DNA from 2 places in the Paenibacillus sp. T2-29 genome. Region 2 is predicted to be linked to the other one. Evidence: predicted binding sites of a transcription regulator. Region 2 holds the regulator's gene; the other holds the start of a gene.

Region 1 (8,800 bases), 150 kb from region 2:
ACTGCTTTTTATTCAAACCTTTGGGGAAATGCCGGAAAATCCCGATTTTCCCATTCCCGCAGAGGTCAAGGAACGTGTGGGACATGCTACCCTTAAAGTAGGTGAGACAGAGCTCATGTTTTCTGATACCTTTCCCGGCTCACCGTTTAGCAGCGGGAATCAAGTGAGTATCTGTATTACAACCGATAGTGTGGAGCAAGCTAAAAAAATGTTTGATGCTTTACAGCAAGGAGGACAGGTGGGAATGCCTTTGCAGGAAACCCATTTTAGTCCAGCTTATGGGAATGTAACAGACAAGTTTGGTGTCACCTTTCAAATGTTCACAGAAGCTCGATCGTAGTAAATAGAAAACGGCCCGATCCGCTACTATAGCGATCTGGCCGTTTTTTTGCGCGCATGTCCTTCGTCTGAAAAATAAATATACATACATAAAGGTATGGGGAGTGTTTGGATCTCTTTTTTTATGTATCGCTCAATTCCTAAAATAATCATTTTGTTATTGTTGAAATGGAAATAAAAATATATTATATTAAATTGTTAATGCACCAACGGGTGGGGGGACAGTCCATGAACAAAGAAGAACAGGTCATAATGGGTTTCAGGGACTTGTATAACAAGATGGTTTGGCTTAATAAGGATAAGATGGAGGACAGTCTTAAGGGTCATAAGCCTTCTGAAGTACATTGCATGGAATACATTGAAAAAAATGTACATTCCAACGTGACAACACTTGCAGAGTCCCTTTATATGACTAGCGGTGCCATAAGTAAAATAACTAAAAAGCTCATAAAAAAAGGCCTTATCGAAAGCTACCAGAAGCCGGATAACAAAAAAGAAATCTATTTTAGGCTTACTGAGCAAGGGAAAGTAATCTATAAAATCCATGAGGAACTGCACAAAGAGTTTCAAGAGCGGGATAAAGCCGTATTTGAGCAGGTAACTGATGAGCAATTTGACAGTATGCTTAGCTTCATAGATAAGTATAGCAGGCATTTGGATGCAGAAATAAAGAAAAAGGGTAACGATATTAAGTCGAAATAAAATTTGAATAATGAAAATCAAACCATAGGCAGCCGGGCTCTATTGAGAACGGACTGCTTTTTTTTATTTCCTGGGAAGGAAAAGTATGATACGATAATTTTGTTTCCTGGGAAGAAAAATCGCGACTTTTGAGGGGAGAATTGGAGTGTTCAAATTTAGATCACATAATGAACAGACCACAGAACAAACCGTAGATAAACACGCTTTAATATTCGGCCTTATCTCTGTGTTTCTTTGCGGAATAGGCTTCAGTATCATAACACCTGTCGTCCCATTCTTAGTGCAGCCTTATACAAGCAGTCCGGAAGAACAAGCCATAGTTGTTACGCTACTGACCTCTGTTTATGCATTTTGCGTGTTTTTTGCGGCTCCCGTACTTGGAGCTTTGAGCGACAAATATGGTCGTCGTCCATTGCTCTTAATATGCCTTTTGGTTCCGTAATCGGGTACTTAGTTTTTGGTATAGGAGGAGCTGTATGGGTACTATTTGCTGGACGCATCATGGAAGGTATAACAGGTGGGAGCATAAGCACGATCTTCGCATATTTTGCAGACATCATTCCTCCAGAACAGAGAACTAAATACTTTGGATGGGTGAGTGCGGTTGTAGGTGTCGGCACGGTCATTGGCCCAACCCTAGGAGGATTACTTGCCAAGTTTGGTTATTCTGTACCCATGTATTTTGGAGCAATAATCACTTTATTGAATGTTGTTTATGGATTCTTTTTTATGCCGGAGAGCCTTGACAAGAAACATAGACTGAAAGAGATCACCTTTGTAAAACTGAATCCATATACACAGCTTGCAAACGTACTTTCCATGAAAAACTTGAAAAGGCTACTTTTCTCAGCGTTCTTACTCTGGATACCCAACGGATCTTTACAGGCAGTTTTTTCACAATTTACAATGGATACCTTCGGTTGGAAGCCTGTATTAATCGGACTTATGTTTTCGATTATGGGATTCCAAGATATCATTTCACAAGGTTTCATCATGCCAAAGCTCTTGATAAAACTTAGTGATAAACAGATAGCAATTCTGGGAATGGTCTCGGAGATTATAGGCTATGGTCTTATTACGCTATCTGCTTTGTTCTCATTCTATCCACTTATTATCGCTGGAATGTTTATATTTGGTTTTGGCGATTCGATCTTTGGACCTTCATTTAATGGGATGCTCTCCAAGTCTGTCAATTCTAGTGAACAAGGAAGGATTCAAGGAGGTAGTCAATCTATTCAGGCTTTAGCAAGAATGATTGGACCTATCATTGGAGGTCAAATCTATGTATCATTTGGTCATGCCGCACCCGCTTTTATGGGTATGATTCTTATAGCGGTGGCCATACCAGTTTTATATAAGAGAACGCATGCGAATATGTAAACTACCGCTCGAAGCTTTCCGTAACCACCTGCATAGCAGGTAGTTTTAAGAAAATAATAGGGTTTCAGAACTTAGGAATAAGTTCTGAAACCCTATTTGTTTACAGTCTGAGCCATCCGCATGTGGATGGCTCTTTATAGTATCGCCTTTGCTAAATTCATTTTACGTATGTGTACTTATACGCCAAAGTTAAAATCATCATCTGTTAGCGGCTCTACATTCATCGCCCGCACATAGCCGTTTCCTTTTTTAGAAAAGAAATCGTGCTGCTTGGTGTGGGTGCTGATGCCGTTGAATACAATGGGATTGACTTCTTCTTCTTCAAAAAGTGGATCAAAGCCCAGGTTCATCATGGCCTTGTTGGCGTTGTAGCGCAAGAAGACTTTAACATCGTCTACAAGTCCAATAGGGGCATAAATTTGCTCGGTATACTGTTCTTCGTTATTGTGCAAGTAGCGCAGCAAGCCTACCAGCGTCTGGTAGAGATCGCGTTGTTCTTCCTCGTCCAGTTCCGCATAAATCTCCTGTGCCAGTACACCTACGTAGACACCGTGTATACTTTCGTCCCGCAGGATCAGATCGATAATTTCCCCGCTGCATGTCAGCTTGCCCTGACCCGCCAGATAGAGAGGGTAGAAGAAGCCGCTATAAAACAAATAGCTTTCTAATAGCACCGACGCTGCCATCGCGAGATACAGGTCTTTCGGTGTATGAATGTTCATATAATACTGACGAATGGTTTCTGCTTTCGTTTGGAGATGCGGATTTTCTTCCACCCAACGGAATACACCGTCAATTTCTTCCGTGGAAGCCAGGGTTGTAAAGATGCTACTGTACGACTTGGCATGAATTTGCTCCATCATCGCCATAAAGCTTAATACCGCTTTGCGTTGCAGTCCGTCCACATGCTCCATAATTTGCGGCATTCCCACGCCGCCTTGAATGGTGTCCAGCAGGGTCAAGCCACCCAGCACCTTCATGTAGGCTTCTTTTTCAATATCACTAAGGGTTACCCAGGACATTTTATCGTCAGACAGCGGAATTTCATCATCCGTCCAAAATTGCATAATATTCTGGTTCCAGAACATCAGTGTGAAATCATCGTCCGAGCGGTTCCAGTTTACAGCTTGTATACCTGTCATTGTTAGCATTCTCCCTTCAGCTTGCGAGATTCCCTGGAAACACACATTGAGAGGTTACCGGAGAGTCATCGTATGCTTGACATACGGAAGCTGTATCCGCGAGGGTCTTGTTCAATCCTGTAAAGGTCTGAACCACGCGCTGGATACAGCTTCTAATGCCAAGCATTCATATCTATTCAAAATCTCATTTTATTCTATAGCTTGTTACCATGTATGCATTAGATGGAGCAAGTGAGGCACTCTTCCACAGACAGTTTTTTGGTACGTGTGTAGTATAACGATTTAAGTCCTTTATGTGCGGCGTACAGATAGCAACGTGCTAACTGACGCGTAGTCACATCACTGTTCACATGAAGCACAGTCGAAATTCCTTGGTCCACGTGAGGCTGGATTTCAGCAATCAGATCAAGCACTTTGAATTGATCCATTTGATAAGCGGATTTGTAAAAGAATACATTATCCTTTTGCAAATACGGCATCGGATAGTAAGTTGTCGAATTCGCATAGGTACGAGTTTCAATCTGTTCGACAATCGGCATAACGCTGGACGTTGCATTTTGAATATACGAAATGCTGGCAGTGGGAGCAATCGCCATACGATAGGCGTGATACAGACCGTTCTTCATGACGTCTGCTTTAAGTGTGTCCCAGTCTGCTTGAGTCGGAATATAAATATCCTTGAACAGTTCTTGCACACGTGCCGTTGTCGGACGATAATCTGTGTTCAGATATCGGTCAAAATATACACCTGTCGCATAATCCGATTCCTCAAATCCATAAAAGCTTTGTCCGGCTGCTTTTGCGATTTCCATACTCTTTTCGATGGAATGATAGTTCATCGTCATGAAGAAGGTACGGACAAAATCCTTCGCTTCATTGCTTTCATATGCAATCTTGTTCTTGGCAAGGTAGCCGTGCAGATTCATGACACCCAGACCAACGGAATGCATTTCACGGTTCGCTTTCGCAACACCTGGTGCATTAGCCACTTGGGTCATATCGCTGACCGAAGTGAGAGCAATCATACCCTCGTGAACGGACTCGCGGATTTTGCCGTGCTCCATCACATTTACAATGTTCAGGGAAGCCAGGTTACAGCTTACATCCCGGCGAATAATATCCTGTTGTCCATAATCGGCAATCTCAGAAGTTTCCTGTAGCTGGAAGATTTCCGTGCACAGGTTTGACATTTTGATTTGGCCCACGTTTTTAAGAGCATGCGCCTGATTTGCGTTACTCTTATTCATAATATATGGATAGCCAGACTCCAACTGAATCATGGCAATTTTCGTCAGCATATCACGTGCGCTCATCGCTACTTTTTTCTTTACTCGATCGTCGGCGAGCAGTGTGTCGTACATTTCATCCAGATCCATGTCGTCCAAATGCGTTCCATAAGCCTTGAACACACTATAAGGTGCAAATACATGCAGAGGTTCATTATCTTGAGCCAGCTTGTAGAAGCGGTTTGGCACCAGCAATCCGATCGAAAGTGTCTTGAGACGTACTCTTTCATCAGCATTGATTTTTTTACTATCTAGGAACTCCAGCACGTCCCATCCGAATATGTTGTAATAGGCAGCGCCAGAGCCTTTACGTTGCCCCATTTGATCCGCGTAGGAGAAACCATCTTCCATCAGCTTCAGCACAGGCATAATGCCTTTTGCTGCGCCTTCTACACCTTTAATCGCCTCACCGCGTGACCGCAGCTTCGACAGGTTAACCGCCACACCGCCGCCAATTTTGGACAATTGCATGCAAGTGTTCAGTACATAGTTGATTGAGTTCAAAGAGTCGTCCATTTCGAGCAAGAAACAGGATACCAATTCCCCACGACGGCTTTTGCCAGCGTTCAGGAAAGTTGGTGTAGCTGGCTGGAGACGTTGCTCCATCATCGAGCGGGACAACAGGCGGGCCGTATCGGCGTTGCCGCGTCCCAAATGCAGGGCGACAGCAGCCACCCGGTCAGGGTAGTGTTCCAGGTAGACTTTACGGTCATTACTCTTCATTGCATAATCGGTATAAAACTTGGATGCTGCCATATAGGAAGGAAATTTAAAATTATAGCTATGAGTGATATGGAAAATATCATTAATTTCATCAGCCGTGTAGCTGTTATAGAAATTTTCGTAATAATCATTCTCAATCATATACAGCACTTGAGCAGCTGTGTCAGCAAACTTCAAACTCCGTTCTTGAACTTCCTTCATAAATTCTGCTACAGCCTCTTGGTCCTTTTCCAATTGGAAAAAGCCGTCTGTATCGCGTTTCATCAACATGTTGTTCAATTCAATATGCCGCAACTCGGCTCACCTCCTGTTTAAAACGCTCTACATCTCCGAACGTTCCAGATAATTCAAATTTGCTAATCACGGGGACATTATAATGGTCGGCAATCAAATCCGCACTTTTGGCAAATTTATCACCCCAGTTACGGTTGCCGCTTGCAGCTACACCAACAAGGTTTTGTGCATTTTTTTTCAAAAATGAAGATACCCTCTCAGGTATCTGTCCAAACCCGGTTGTATATGTAATGAGTACGTAAGGTTCTTCTATAGTCATTTGTTCCTCAATCTGAACAGCCGGAAGCTTGAGCTTGTTTATAAATCTTTTTACATTGCCGGTCTTGGAATCATAAGCAATCAGCATGGTGTGCAACCTCCTTAACAATTAACGAAAAAAAGAAAACGGCATTGCCAAGAGACCCATTATAGCTGTAATCCCTTGCTGGCTGCGCCATTTAAGATTTTTGACTCTATATTTACATGTATTTTCATACCTTTATCTTCAAGATATCGGGCATAAATACGTTTTTTACACTATATTTAGAGTACATTCTCTATTTTATATCTATATATAGTTTTGTCAATCGGTCTAGAGAGGCTCAGATGACCTAGATCCGGTGTAAGTCCAAGCAGGGTGCGGAAAAGAGCGAAAGAACTTTTTTTTCGTAAGTATGTTAAAAAAGTATTGGAGTTTTTGAGGCTGGAGATGTACGATTTGTCAATGGGCAATAGAATGTAAAATTTACATTTTACTGTAGAAAGGATGAAGTGGCTGGAAAGTGGTTTTATGGAGGGGGTGAACGTAAGGAGCTGAAGGTAAAGGGTTCGGATTTCGGAATGATTGTAATCGGGGATCGCGGGGAGGTTCATTATAAAGGTACACGTTTTCTGGAGTTTGTGAGATTAATGGGAGCGTAAAGGGATGGCGAGGTGTTAGAGTATTACCAGAACAAATACATATAGGGAGGAAGCTGACGATGCCACATATCATTGGAGCACAAATTGTTTTAAGAGAGTACCGTCAGGAGGATATACCTGATATCCGAAGATGGGTCAATGACCCGGAAATCACACATGGTTTAAGCGACGTATTTATCTATCCGCATTCACTGGCTAATAGTGAATCGTTTGTACAGATGATGATTGACGGCAACTCTGAGATCAAGGGCTTTATCATTGCTCATAAAGACACATTGGACTATATTGGACAACTCGATTTATTCAAAATTAACTGGGTGAATCGGCATGCCACCCTTGGGATTGTAATCGGGCGTGACGGTGACCTGGGCAAGGGCTATGGGCGGGAAGCAATCCGGCTGATACAAAAATTTGCGTTTCATTCGCTGAACCTGCATCGGCTGGAACTGGAGGTGTATGCGTTCAATGAACGTGCATATCGTTGCTATCTGGCATGTGGCTTCAAGGAGGAAGGGCGGCTACGGGAAAAGCTATTCAGGGAAGGACAGTACTATGACATTATTCAGATGGGAATGTTGCGAAGTGAGTATGAGGCTGTAGAGAAAACAAAGGAATCCTGAAAGTGAGGCCACATAAGCTATTTTACTCCGTCAGCTTTCTGCAATTTTTTATGAGTGAAATCACGGGAACTACGCTTATTCTATTTCTATTAGCTAAAGGACTTTCTCTGCAAAGTGCGAATTTCTTGCTGGTTGTATTCTTTGTAAGTATTTTTCTGTTTGAAATACCAACAGGGGCTATTGCAGACAAGTATGGAAGGAAAATTTCTGTTGTTCTGGGGCTTTGTTGTTTTCTAGTCTACAGTGTGTTGTTCGTTTGGGTAGATCACATGTGGCTGCTTGTGTTCGCACAAGTCTTTGGGGGTCTGGCAATATGCTTGCAATCAGGCTCGTTGGAATCCTGGGTTGTGGAAAACAGCGATAAGCCGATGGAAGTTCTTTTTACAACCTCTAACAGTATACAGTACATTTCGGGATTTATTTGCGGTCTGTTGGGGGCCTTCCTCGCAGCTTTTAACTATTCACTTCCCTGGGCAGCCAGCATTGTATCTATTATCCTATGTATATTTCTATGCTGCTTTTATATGGATGAGAAGAATATTATCCATCGAAAAGCATCAACTACTCACATTAAAACGATTATCGGGGAAAGTGTCCGTATCGGTTTTGAAAATAAGTCGATCTGGATTGTGTTTATCATTGGTTTATTTATCAGCTTTTCAAACTCGGCGGGGAATACATTTCAACAGCCACGTCTGGTCGGTCTTTCTGAACAAGGGATTTGGATTATGGGATTGATCAAGGCAGGTTATTCACTATGTATGACTTTGGGAAGCTATCTGGTTCGAAAGCTAGGCGCCCGTTATAGTGATGTACATATACTCATGTATGCTTGCGGGATGATTGGGATATGGCTCATTTTAGCGGGTGCTTTCAACACGTTTTATCCTGTACTGCTTACCTTTTTAATCTATGAAATTGGGCGAGGGATGTATCCGGTTGCCAAACAAATTTTTCTGAACAAAAGGATCTCTAATGAGTATCGTTCAACACTGCTATCTCTGGATTCTGCCATTTCCCAACTAGGCATGTGTATAGGTTTAATCGTGACAGGCATCGTAAGCCGTAATTTTACCAATCTTGCTTCAGATCAAACACCTATTCAGATATCGTGGATGCTGTGTGGCGGGATCGCATTGATCCCAACTTTTTGTTGCTTTATGTCCATCGGGGGTCAAGGAAAAATAGTTCTTGGAATGAAAAAGCAACAAAGCAGAATGTTTAGTGCAAAAAGGGCTAAACAGGTTCTGGCTGTCAGCCCCTATGCACCTTCATTAGCAATCAGACTCTACTTCTCCCCGTACCATAGCTTCAGACGATTTTGGATCAGGCCAGTGAAGATTTCTTCAGCCTTTGGTACACCCGCCTGATCCAGCTCTTGGAGCATGCGGTCATACACGGCATCGAATTGATC
Region 2 (8,800 bases):
CAGCGTTCGTTCGCTGAGCGTACAGCGATGAATACGCCGATTCAAGGTACCGCAGCCGATATTATCAAGCTGGCGATGGTGCAGATGGACGCAGCGCTGCGTGAACGCAATCTTCGCAGCCGCATGCTGCTACAAGTACATGATGAGCTTGTATTCGAGGTTCCGCCTGAGGAAATGGAGACGATGAAAGAGCTTGTCCCGGCTACCATGGAAGCTGCATTAAAATTGGCTGTACCGCTTAAAGCGGAAGTCAGCTATGGCAGCAATTGGTATGAGGCCAAGTAAGATATTTCAATGAGCAGATAGTCCCAATTTGACGTTGCTTCCGTTATAATATAGGGTGAGGTGAAGACATCATGCCGGAATTACCGGAAGTAGAAACCATTAAACGAACACTAAACGAGCTTATCGTTGATAAACATATAGATCATGTAACCGTAAATTTGCCTCGTATTATCCAACGTCCCGATGATATCCACGCATTTGCGATGGAATTGGCCGGCCACCGGATTACAGGAGTGGAGAGACGCGGTAAGTTTCTTCGGATTTTGCTGGACGGGCTGGTGCTTGTCTCCCATCTTCGAATGGAAGGACGCTATGGATTGTATTCACAAGATGATCCTGTGGAAAAGCATACCCATGTCATCTTTCATTTTAAAGATGGTACGGAGCTGCGTTATCAGGATGTGCGCCAGTTCGGCACGATGCACTTATTTCCGGCAGGACAGGATTTGCTGGAAAAGCCGCTAAACAAACTCGGTTTGGAACCGATGGACGAGGCTTTTACACCTGAAGTGCTGCGTGCCGCTGTTGGAACTCGTTCGACTTCGATCAAGGCAGCGCTGTTAAACCAGTCATATGTAGTAGGCATCGGGAATATTTATGTAGATGAATCGTTATTTAAGGCAGGGATTCATCCGGCACAGCCAGCCAAAAGCTTAACGGATAGTCAATTTCGCATACTGCATGAAGCTATTGTCTCCACGCTGGGCGCGTCGATTCAGGTTGGTGGCTCGTCCATCAAATCATTCGTCAACGGACAGGGCAAAACGGGCGATTTCCAGCATCAGTTGCAAATTTATGGACGTGACGCGAAGCCTTGCATGAACTGTGGTACATTGATCGAAAAATCCGTCGTAGCCGGACGTGGCACACATCATTGCCCGGTCTGCCAGCCTTTGCGCTAAACAGGCACAGTCACCCCAAGCCCATCCCTCTCATATATTGTTCCAAGTACCAATACTGCGAAGGAAGTAGGTTGCTGTAAGGCCCAGCCTTCGCAATGGGAGGGAATTTGGAGTGGCAAATCATTGGGGAGCCCTGCTGTTACTGGCATTTGCACTAAGTTTGGACAGTTTCGGAGTCGGTGTTACATATGGTCTGCGCAAAATGAAAATTCCACTGTTGTCGATTGCGATCATCTCAGTATGTTCAGGTTTAGTGATCGGCATATCCATGCAGCTCGGCGCATTACTATCTCGTGTCCTGTCCCCTGTATATACGACGGTTTTCGGTGCTGTCATTCTGATCTGTATCGGCTGCTACTCTTTGATTCAGGCTCTGCACCGCAAGGAAGATTTGACGGAGGAAGCAGCGGAAGTCCCGGGGAATCTTCACCTTACGGAACAGGTTGATTCAGGGAATATATCAGCACTTGCTGAGAAAAAAAGTGCAGAGGATGCCAATACAGAGTCTCTAACCAGCTCAGGAAAAGGCCTACCGACAGAAACCTCTTTGGAGCTACAGCAAGAGGAGCGAACGTTATTTTCGCTGGAGTTCCGCAAATGGGGGCTTGTTATTCGGATTCTTCGAAGCCCGTCTGCTGCAGATATGGACCGTTCCGGCAGTATATCTGCTACCGAAGCGGTTTGGTTAGGTATTGCATTATCGGTCGATGCGTTCGGAGCAGGATTAGGTGCAGCCATGCTTGGTTTTCAGCCTCTGTCTACTGCGCTGGCTATTACGTTATTCAGTGGTGTATTTTTAATTGCTGGTATGAAGGCAGGGTTCTTCCTGTCAGCATTTCGATTTATGAAGGCGCTCGGTGTATTGCCGGCATTATTACTGATTATGATGGGCATATTGAAGCTGTTATGAGGTGAAGAGCATGAATATCGGATTAACCGGAGGGATCGCTACCGGAAAAAGCACCGTGTCGGCTCTTTTGGTCGCCAAGGGTGCGCTGCTGATCGACGCAGATGCCATTGCCCGGGAAGTCATGCTTCCGGGGCATCCGGTGCTGGCGGCGGTCATACAGCATTTTGGACAAGCTATAGTGAACAGTGACGGAACCCTGCACCGCAAAAGACTGGGAGAGATTGTATTCGGAGACCCTGTTCAGCGACAGGCACTTAACGATATTACGCATCCTGCTATTCGTGAGGAAATGCGTCTGCGCATGGAAGCTTATGAACGGGAGCAGCCGAACAAGCTTGTTTTGGCAGATATCCCGTTAATGTATGAGTCTGGGCTGGAGAGCCTGTACGAGGAAATTATGGTTGTATATGTACCACGTGATATTCAGCTCCGACGTTTGATGCTTAGAGACGGTCTGACAGAAGAGCAAGCCGAGCTTCGCCTGTCCGCACAAATGGATATCGAGCAGAAAAAAAGTTTGGCTGATATTGTTATTGATAATAGCGGAACACAGAATGAGACGGAGCGGCAAATTGATCAGTTTTGGCAGCGAAAGGGACTTGCATGAACATTTTACGTAAGAAAAGAGTCCTGCTCATTTTGTTTGTCGGATTTGTCCTGATTCTGTTCCTCAACTCAAATTGGATGTCCTGGTTTTACCCGATTCAATATAAGGATGAAATTCGGCAATATTCACAGACGTATGAAGTGGACCCATTTTTGGTGGCGTCTATTATCCGCGTGGAAACAAACTTTAAAACCAGCAAGCAGTCACACAAGGGTGCACTGGGGCTTATGCAGATTATGCCGAATACCGCCAATTGGATTATGGACAGTGCCCAGATTCAGAAGGTCCCGCTGGACAGTGTAAAGCACGAGCCTGGCACCAATATTGAGCTGGGAACCTGGTATCTGCATAACCTGTCTATGAAGTTTCAGGATAATCCTGTGGTCATCGTAGCGGCATACAATGCTGGTCCAGGTAAAGTTAAGGAGTGGCTGGATCAAGGGGTGTGGGATGGCAAAGAAGAGTCCATTAAGCAAATCCCTTTTGGTGAGACACGGCATTATGTACAGCGAGTCATCTACTATTACAGGCAATATACAAAAATTTATAATGAGTTTTAAGTGACAGGTTAATGACAATATGAGCCTTTTCGCTTTAAAATGAAAAAAGCGCAGGACAGGCTGTTTTTAGCAGCCTATCCCTACACTTTTTCGTATTACTTCTTGATTATTACCGAGATTATTGGTATTGACCTGCCAATTGTTGTTCGGCGATCGTTACGAGGCGTTTTGTGATGTAGCCCCCGATCGAACCGTTCTCATAGGAAGTCATGTTACCTTGGTATCCATCTTGAGGAATGCTGATACCCAGCTCTTGAGCGATTTCATATTTCATTTGCTCCAGAGCACCGGAGGATCTGCTGACTACCAGGTTGTTGGAGTTGCCATTGTTTCCTTGTGCCATTGTTGTTCACCTCCTCGCGACGTGGTAAACATATTATGATCCGTTTCGACAAAATTATTACTAAAAAGCTTCGGGAATTTATTGGAAAAAGGAAGTGATGAGATTATGAAGTGCCCGTATTGTGCCTACAATGGCACGAAAGTGTTGGATTCGCGACCAGCGAATGATAATAAGTCCATCCGCCGCCGTCGCGAATGCGAACAGTGTGCCAGGCGTTTTACCACCTTTGAAATGGTAGAAGAGACCCCACTGATGGTCATCAAAAAAGATGGCAGCCGTGAAGAGTTTAGCCGTGATAAAATGCTGCGCGGTCTCATTCGAGCCTGTGAAAAGCGTCCAGTATCAGTCGAGCAACTCGATCTGATCGTATCTCAGGTGGAGAACGCTATACGCAACACAGCAGCCACAGAGGTGGATAGCCAGCAGATTGGTGAGCTAGTCATGGAACAGCTCTATCCTGTGGATGAAGTCGCATACGTACGCTTTGCGTCCGTCTATCGGCAGTTCAAAGACATTAATATGTTTATGAAGGAACTGAAAACACTGTTATCCAAAGATACAGACAGCGACTGATCGCTGACTGTATCTTTTTAGGGCCGTGGTGGGAAGAGGATTATATTTTTTTTATAAAAGTATTGACACAGGGTCGAATATTTTATATGATATAGAAGTCGCTTGAAACGTTAATTCACTTACATGTGACGGGGCCTTAGCTCAGCTGGGAGAGCGCATCGCTGGCAGCGATGAGGTCAGGGGTTCGATCCCCCTAGGCTCCACCATAATTTTATATGGACTCTTAGCTCAGTTGGTAGAGCAGTTGACTCTTAATCAATTGGTCCAGGGTTCGAGTCCCTGAGAGTCCATTCTTTAGAAAAAACGGCAGAAATGCCGTTTTTTTGTTGTTCATAGATTTGTTCCCAGTCTAACCAAGGACAGGTAAGGGTTGAATGAGCGCTTATCGAGTTTGATTATAAATAGCAACCCATTGTTTGTGAGTGTAACTTTGATCGTTGTTTCAACGCAGTTCGTATTTTACAATAACATGAGTTGAGTTCCTAATTATTGAACTGGACACGAACTGGACACAGTGAAAACCAGATGATACTTGAGAGGAGGGGGAACGATGTATCCTATCATTGGTTTCGTACTCAATCAGCTCCATGCAAAGCCTGCGGAATAAACAAGGCGAAGCTTGGTGTGGAGCGAATATATTTCGCCTGAAGAATTAGTTGTTTGCAGACGCAGGCTTTGCCCTTAAAATACCAATTTATTTTAAGGAGCGAGCCGAAATGAATTATTTGAAGGCAACTGATTTGCTTCCTGATGATCTACTTAAGGAAGTTCAGCGGTATATACAAGGAGAACTCATTTATATCCCCAATCGTCCGAGTGAGCGCAGGCGATGGGGAGAAAGCTCTGGAGCAGCCTATTATTATCTCATTCGGAACGAAGAGATACGTGCAAAATTCAGTGTGGGAGTGTCCATTGACGAGCTCTCAGAACAATATGGACTGTCTACAGATCGCATTAAGAAAATCGTATATTCAAAAAAATAAAAAATAGGTGCCCACAGAGAAGATCTGTGGGTTTTTTGTTATCCACTTTTATAAGTATAACGTTACAAACATTTGATAAAAGAACTTGGCATATATCAGACCTTCCAGAATCATTACAATAAAGTCAATATAGAAGAGCAGGAGGTAAATAATGAAGTATACTCAGAAAAAATTTGAAGCACATGACTTTTTAAGGGTTGGAGATTTTTTGAAACAGTCGCTGAAAAGCAGTCCTGACCTTAAAAATTGGTTCATAGATCGCTGGAATTTCTGTAGATATTGGGGACAAATTATGCACAACACATTTGAAACATGGCCTGAGACTGTTGGAATTTGGGAGGATGAGCATAATGAAATTATTGCTGTTGTTCACCCGGAAGGAGAAGATAACATAGGTGAAGCTTATTTCCAGCTTGCTGATCGTGATTTTTCAAATGAATTTCTAAATGAATTAATAGATTATGCTGAATTGAAATTAGCTTTACATGGTGAGAATGTAGCTACTTTAGATATAATCGTAAACGAGGATGGAGAGCAACTGAAGGAGCTTTTGAAAAAAAGACGGTACATCTTGCAGGATGGGAAAGAAACGACGTCCTATATGAATGTACCGCATGATGTAAAGCTGGAATTACCAAACGGGTTTAGAATCTCGGATGCGAATGAAGTTGGGGATTTTGAAAAAGGATTTGCTCATGGAAGAGCATTCGGGTACTACAAGGGCGATTATCCAGATAATGATGTGGCTGAGCACTGTTATTTATCATTGAGAAATGCCCCTGATTATATACCGGAATTCGATGTAGTCATCCTAGACACCAATAATGAAGTTGCTTCTTTCACTACTCTCTGGTACGACGAGCTAAATAAAATAGGAATACTGGAGCCTGTAGGTACGATACCGAAGTATAGAAAAATGGGGCTTGGAAAAGCCGTTATTTATGAAGCCATAAACAGAGTCAAGGATAAAGGGGTAGAAAGAATTTTTGTGGGTTCTGATCAGTCCTTTTATCTTTCAATGGGATTCGCATTAGCATACTCTAAAGAAATTTGGCAAAATAACAACATTATCGTTTAACGCTGGCTGACATAATCGGCAAGAATTTTCAGATAGTCACCATCCACCAGTTGTCTGGGGGCGAATACGGCTGTTAAGAAGGTTAGGGACTTGGAATGCGCGATTTGTTCATTCATCATGGAATGGTCAACTTCAGGCAAATGAATGACAGACAGCAGCTCTGGAGATATCTTTTGGCGATATACTCGCTCGGTGTCTTTTACATCTACGTTCATATCTTTTCCAGCCAGCACCAAGAGTACTGGGGATTTTAAGTAGCTTAATTCTTCCGTAGAATCAGAACGAAAATTTTTGCCTATAAAGCTCCATCTTTCTTTGGGAATTATATTCTCAGGATCGGCCATGCTTAGGTACTTTTCATAGGAAGCATGTTTTTTCAGTAGTTGTAGAATCTTTTGGTCGTAGTCCAGTCTCTTTTTAATTTGCTGCGGGCTAGCTCCTTCTTGTTCCAACTCTTTCCTGGTGTTAAATTGCCCTTGTGTAATCCAATTCACGGCCGGCGATACAAGGATGCTGAATGCAATATCATGCTCCTCTTTAACGATTTTCGGAATGACCCAGCCTGCTTGACTGGCCCCCCATAGGCCGATTTTGTGCTTATCAATCATCGGTAAGGTTTTGGCCCAGTCAACTGCATATCGAATCTCCTGTGCCCGGTCCTCCATGCTCTGCTCCAGCCAATTGCCTGGAGCGCCGTTAATACCGGGCTTATTCAGGGATAAGGAAGCATAGCCCTTAGAAGCGAACCTTTCCCACAGTGGTTTGTATCCATCATCATAGGTGTCATTGATTGGACCATCTCCATGGACAAAAACAACCAGTCCAATCTTTCCCGAGTAGTTCTTAGGCAAAGCCAGTGTACCTGTTAATACTCCTTTGGGAGTCGCAATTTGTATTTTTTCTTCCATCATCTTGTAGGAATTTTGATATAAAACAATCAATATCAAGGCAACAACCAGACCTGCCACAATACCAAGGGTAAGCCTATATGTTTTTTTCAATGCTGTTCTCTCCTCGATTGCAGTTTCGTTCTTTCCAGCTCATTAGATGCCATACAGGCTCCTTGAACCAAAAATGCCGCCAATAATTATATTGGGACTGCTCTATTTCGAATGCTAAATTGTGATACAGGCGGATAGCCTGCTGGTTCTTATGTGCTACATGAAGTGTCAGCGCATGGAAACCGGATTCAACCGTAAACTGCTGTGCGAAAGCTAGAAAACGTCGCCCGATCCCCTGATTGCGATGACTTGAGCGAATCGCCAAATGATCTATGTAACACTCATCTATGGCAGGCTTATATTCCAGCGCATGCATGCCTGTCAAAAATTTAAATACATTAAAGCAGCCAAACTGTTTTATAAGCGGAGCCAAAGAAATGAGATTGGCTATAGGAAGTGAAGAGGAGGGAGCCTTCCATTTGAGTGAAAGGACGCCAACAACATCTTCGTTCTCTTTGGCCACAAATTGTTTCATAGATGTAGAATTAGGATTTTGAACCCAAACCTGCATTAATAAACGCTGTATATCTTGAACCTCCAGTGCAACAAGAGCTTGAAATTTTGCTTTAAACGATTCTACTAAGAGCTTACATACGGCTTCATGGTCTTGCTCTTGATAAGCAACAATGTCATAGGATTGTGGACTCATGTAACGTCCTCCTGCTATCAGAAATTTGTACTTGAATCTCATATTGCAGCTCGTTGCTGTCAAATATGGATAGATAGGATTTTTCCACCACAATGATTTTGCTTAAGCATTCATAGCGGTGCTGGGTCGCATAATGCTCCAGTTGTTGGACTTGGTGTTCTATCTCAGCGTCTTCAGTGGCGGAGAAGTGCTTGTAAAGATAGCTGCCTTCTTCCAGAATATAGTCAGCTGTTCCTGATGTCGTTTCATAATATAGCTTCACCTGTCCAGAATCAGATAGATAATGTAGATCATTTTCAAATAATTGTGGTGGGGCAGGCCGCTGCTCAAATAGATTCCTGGCCGTGAGTTCTTGATCACTCTCCAATGCAAACCACAGCTTTAAATGTCGAGTGCCCTGCAGCTTGAGTCGATACTCATTGTTCTGCTGTGTAAGGGTATGATGTTCTTTTAGCACTTTATGAATAAACTGTTCGAGCAACTTTAAGTTAGCGATTTCATCCTGTACCTTCTGTAACGAATGTTCTAAAAGCTGCTTGTAATCATCGGCAGTGTAGGAAGTCATACATTCTTCAATTTGACCGACAGGGATGTTTAGTTTACGGAGCATTAAAATATGGGAAAGTTGATAAATTTCATGAAGTCCGTACATTCGATATTGATTTTCATCTGTGTATAACGGATAAAGGATCCCCTTTTCCTCAAAATACCGCAGCTGATGTACAGATACATTCATGAGCTGAGCAAGCTGGCTGATCGTTATGTGTTTTTTCAATGATAGGTCTCCTTACTCATAATTGATAATTGAATAACTTCACTATAAACCTTAGGTCAGACCTAAGGTCAATAGAAAATATCCGCAGAGTTTACCTCTCGTTCATAACCCGTTATAATCATAAGATTAGTGAG

Evidence for each region. The regulator NrdR, encoded in region 2, represses ribonucleotide reductase genes. The targets are predictions, from matches to a motif close to AACACNATATATNGTGTT.
Region 1: the regulator NrdR is predicted to act here: its motif matches at 6,379-6,396, upstream of nrdI (class Ib ribonucleoside-diphosphate reductase assembly flavoprotein NrdI).

Annotation. Positions count from the first base shown of each region.
Region 1 is NZ_JBREVE010000003.1:248,426-257,225, forward strand. Features, by position in the region: gene ACU1JV_RS10765 (VOC family protein) at 1-340, shown strand, start outside; gene ACU1JV_RS10770 (MarR family transcriptional regulator) at 568-1,041, shown strand; partial or broken gene ACU1JV_RS10775 (MFS transporter) at 1,187-2,421, shown strand; gene nrdF (class 1b ribonucleoside-diphosphate reductase subunit beta) at 2,598-3,563, opposite strand; gene nrdE (class 1b ribonucleoside-diphosphate reductase subunit alpha) at 3,782-5,866, opposite strand; gene nrdI (class Ib ribonucleoside-diphosphate reductase assembly flavoprotein NrdI) at 5,853-6,212, opposite strand; gene ACU1JV_RS10795 (DUF2500 family protein) at 6,617-6,766, shown strand; gene ACU1JV_RS10800 (GNAT family N-acetyltransferase) at 6,826-7,386, shown strand; gene ACU1JV_RS10805 (MFS transporter) at 7,389-8,756, shown strand; gene ACU1JV_RS10810 (ABC transporter substrate-binding protein) at 8,675-8,800, opposite strand, start outside.
Region 2 is NZ_JBREVE010000003.1:95,238-104,037, forward strand. Features, by position in the region: gene polA (DNA polymerase I) at 1-285, shown strand, start outside; gene mutM (DNA-formamidopyrimidine glycosylase) at 357-1,187, shown strand; gene ACU1JV_RS09940 (MntP/YtaF family protein) at 1,300-2,097, shown strand; gene coaE (dephospho-CoA kinase) at 2,108-2,704, shown strand; gene ACU1JV_RS09950 (lytic transglycosylase domain-containing protein) at 2,701-3,264, shown strand; gene ACU1JV_RS09955 (alpha/beta-type small acid-soluble spore protein) at 3,383-3,607, opposite strand; gene nrdR (transcriptional regulator NrdR) at 3,713-4,180, shown strand; tRNA gene ACU1JV_RS09965 (tRNA-Ala) at 4,311-4,386, shown strand; tRNA gene ACU1JV_RS09970 (tRNA-Lys) at 4,398-4,470, shown strand; gene ACU1JV_RS09975 (CD3324 family protein) at 4,897-5,163, shown strand; gene ACU1JV_RS09980 (GNAT family N-acetyltransferase) at 5,315-6,241, shown strand; gene ACU1JV_RS09985 (alpha/beta hydrolase family protein) at 6,238-7,242, opposite strand; gene ACU1JV_RS09990 (GNAT family N-acetyltransferase) at 7,226-7,891, opposite strand; gene ACU1JV_RS09995 (helix-turn-helix domain-containing protein) at 7,872-8,666, opposite strand.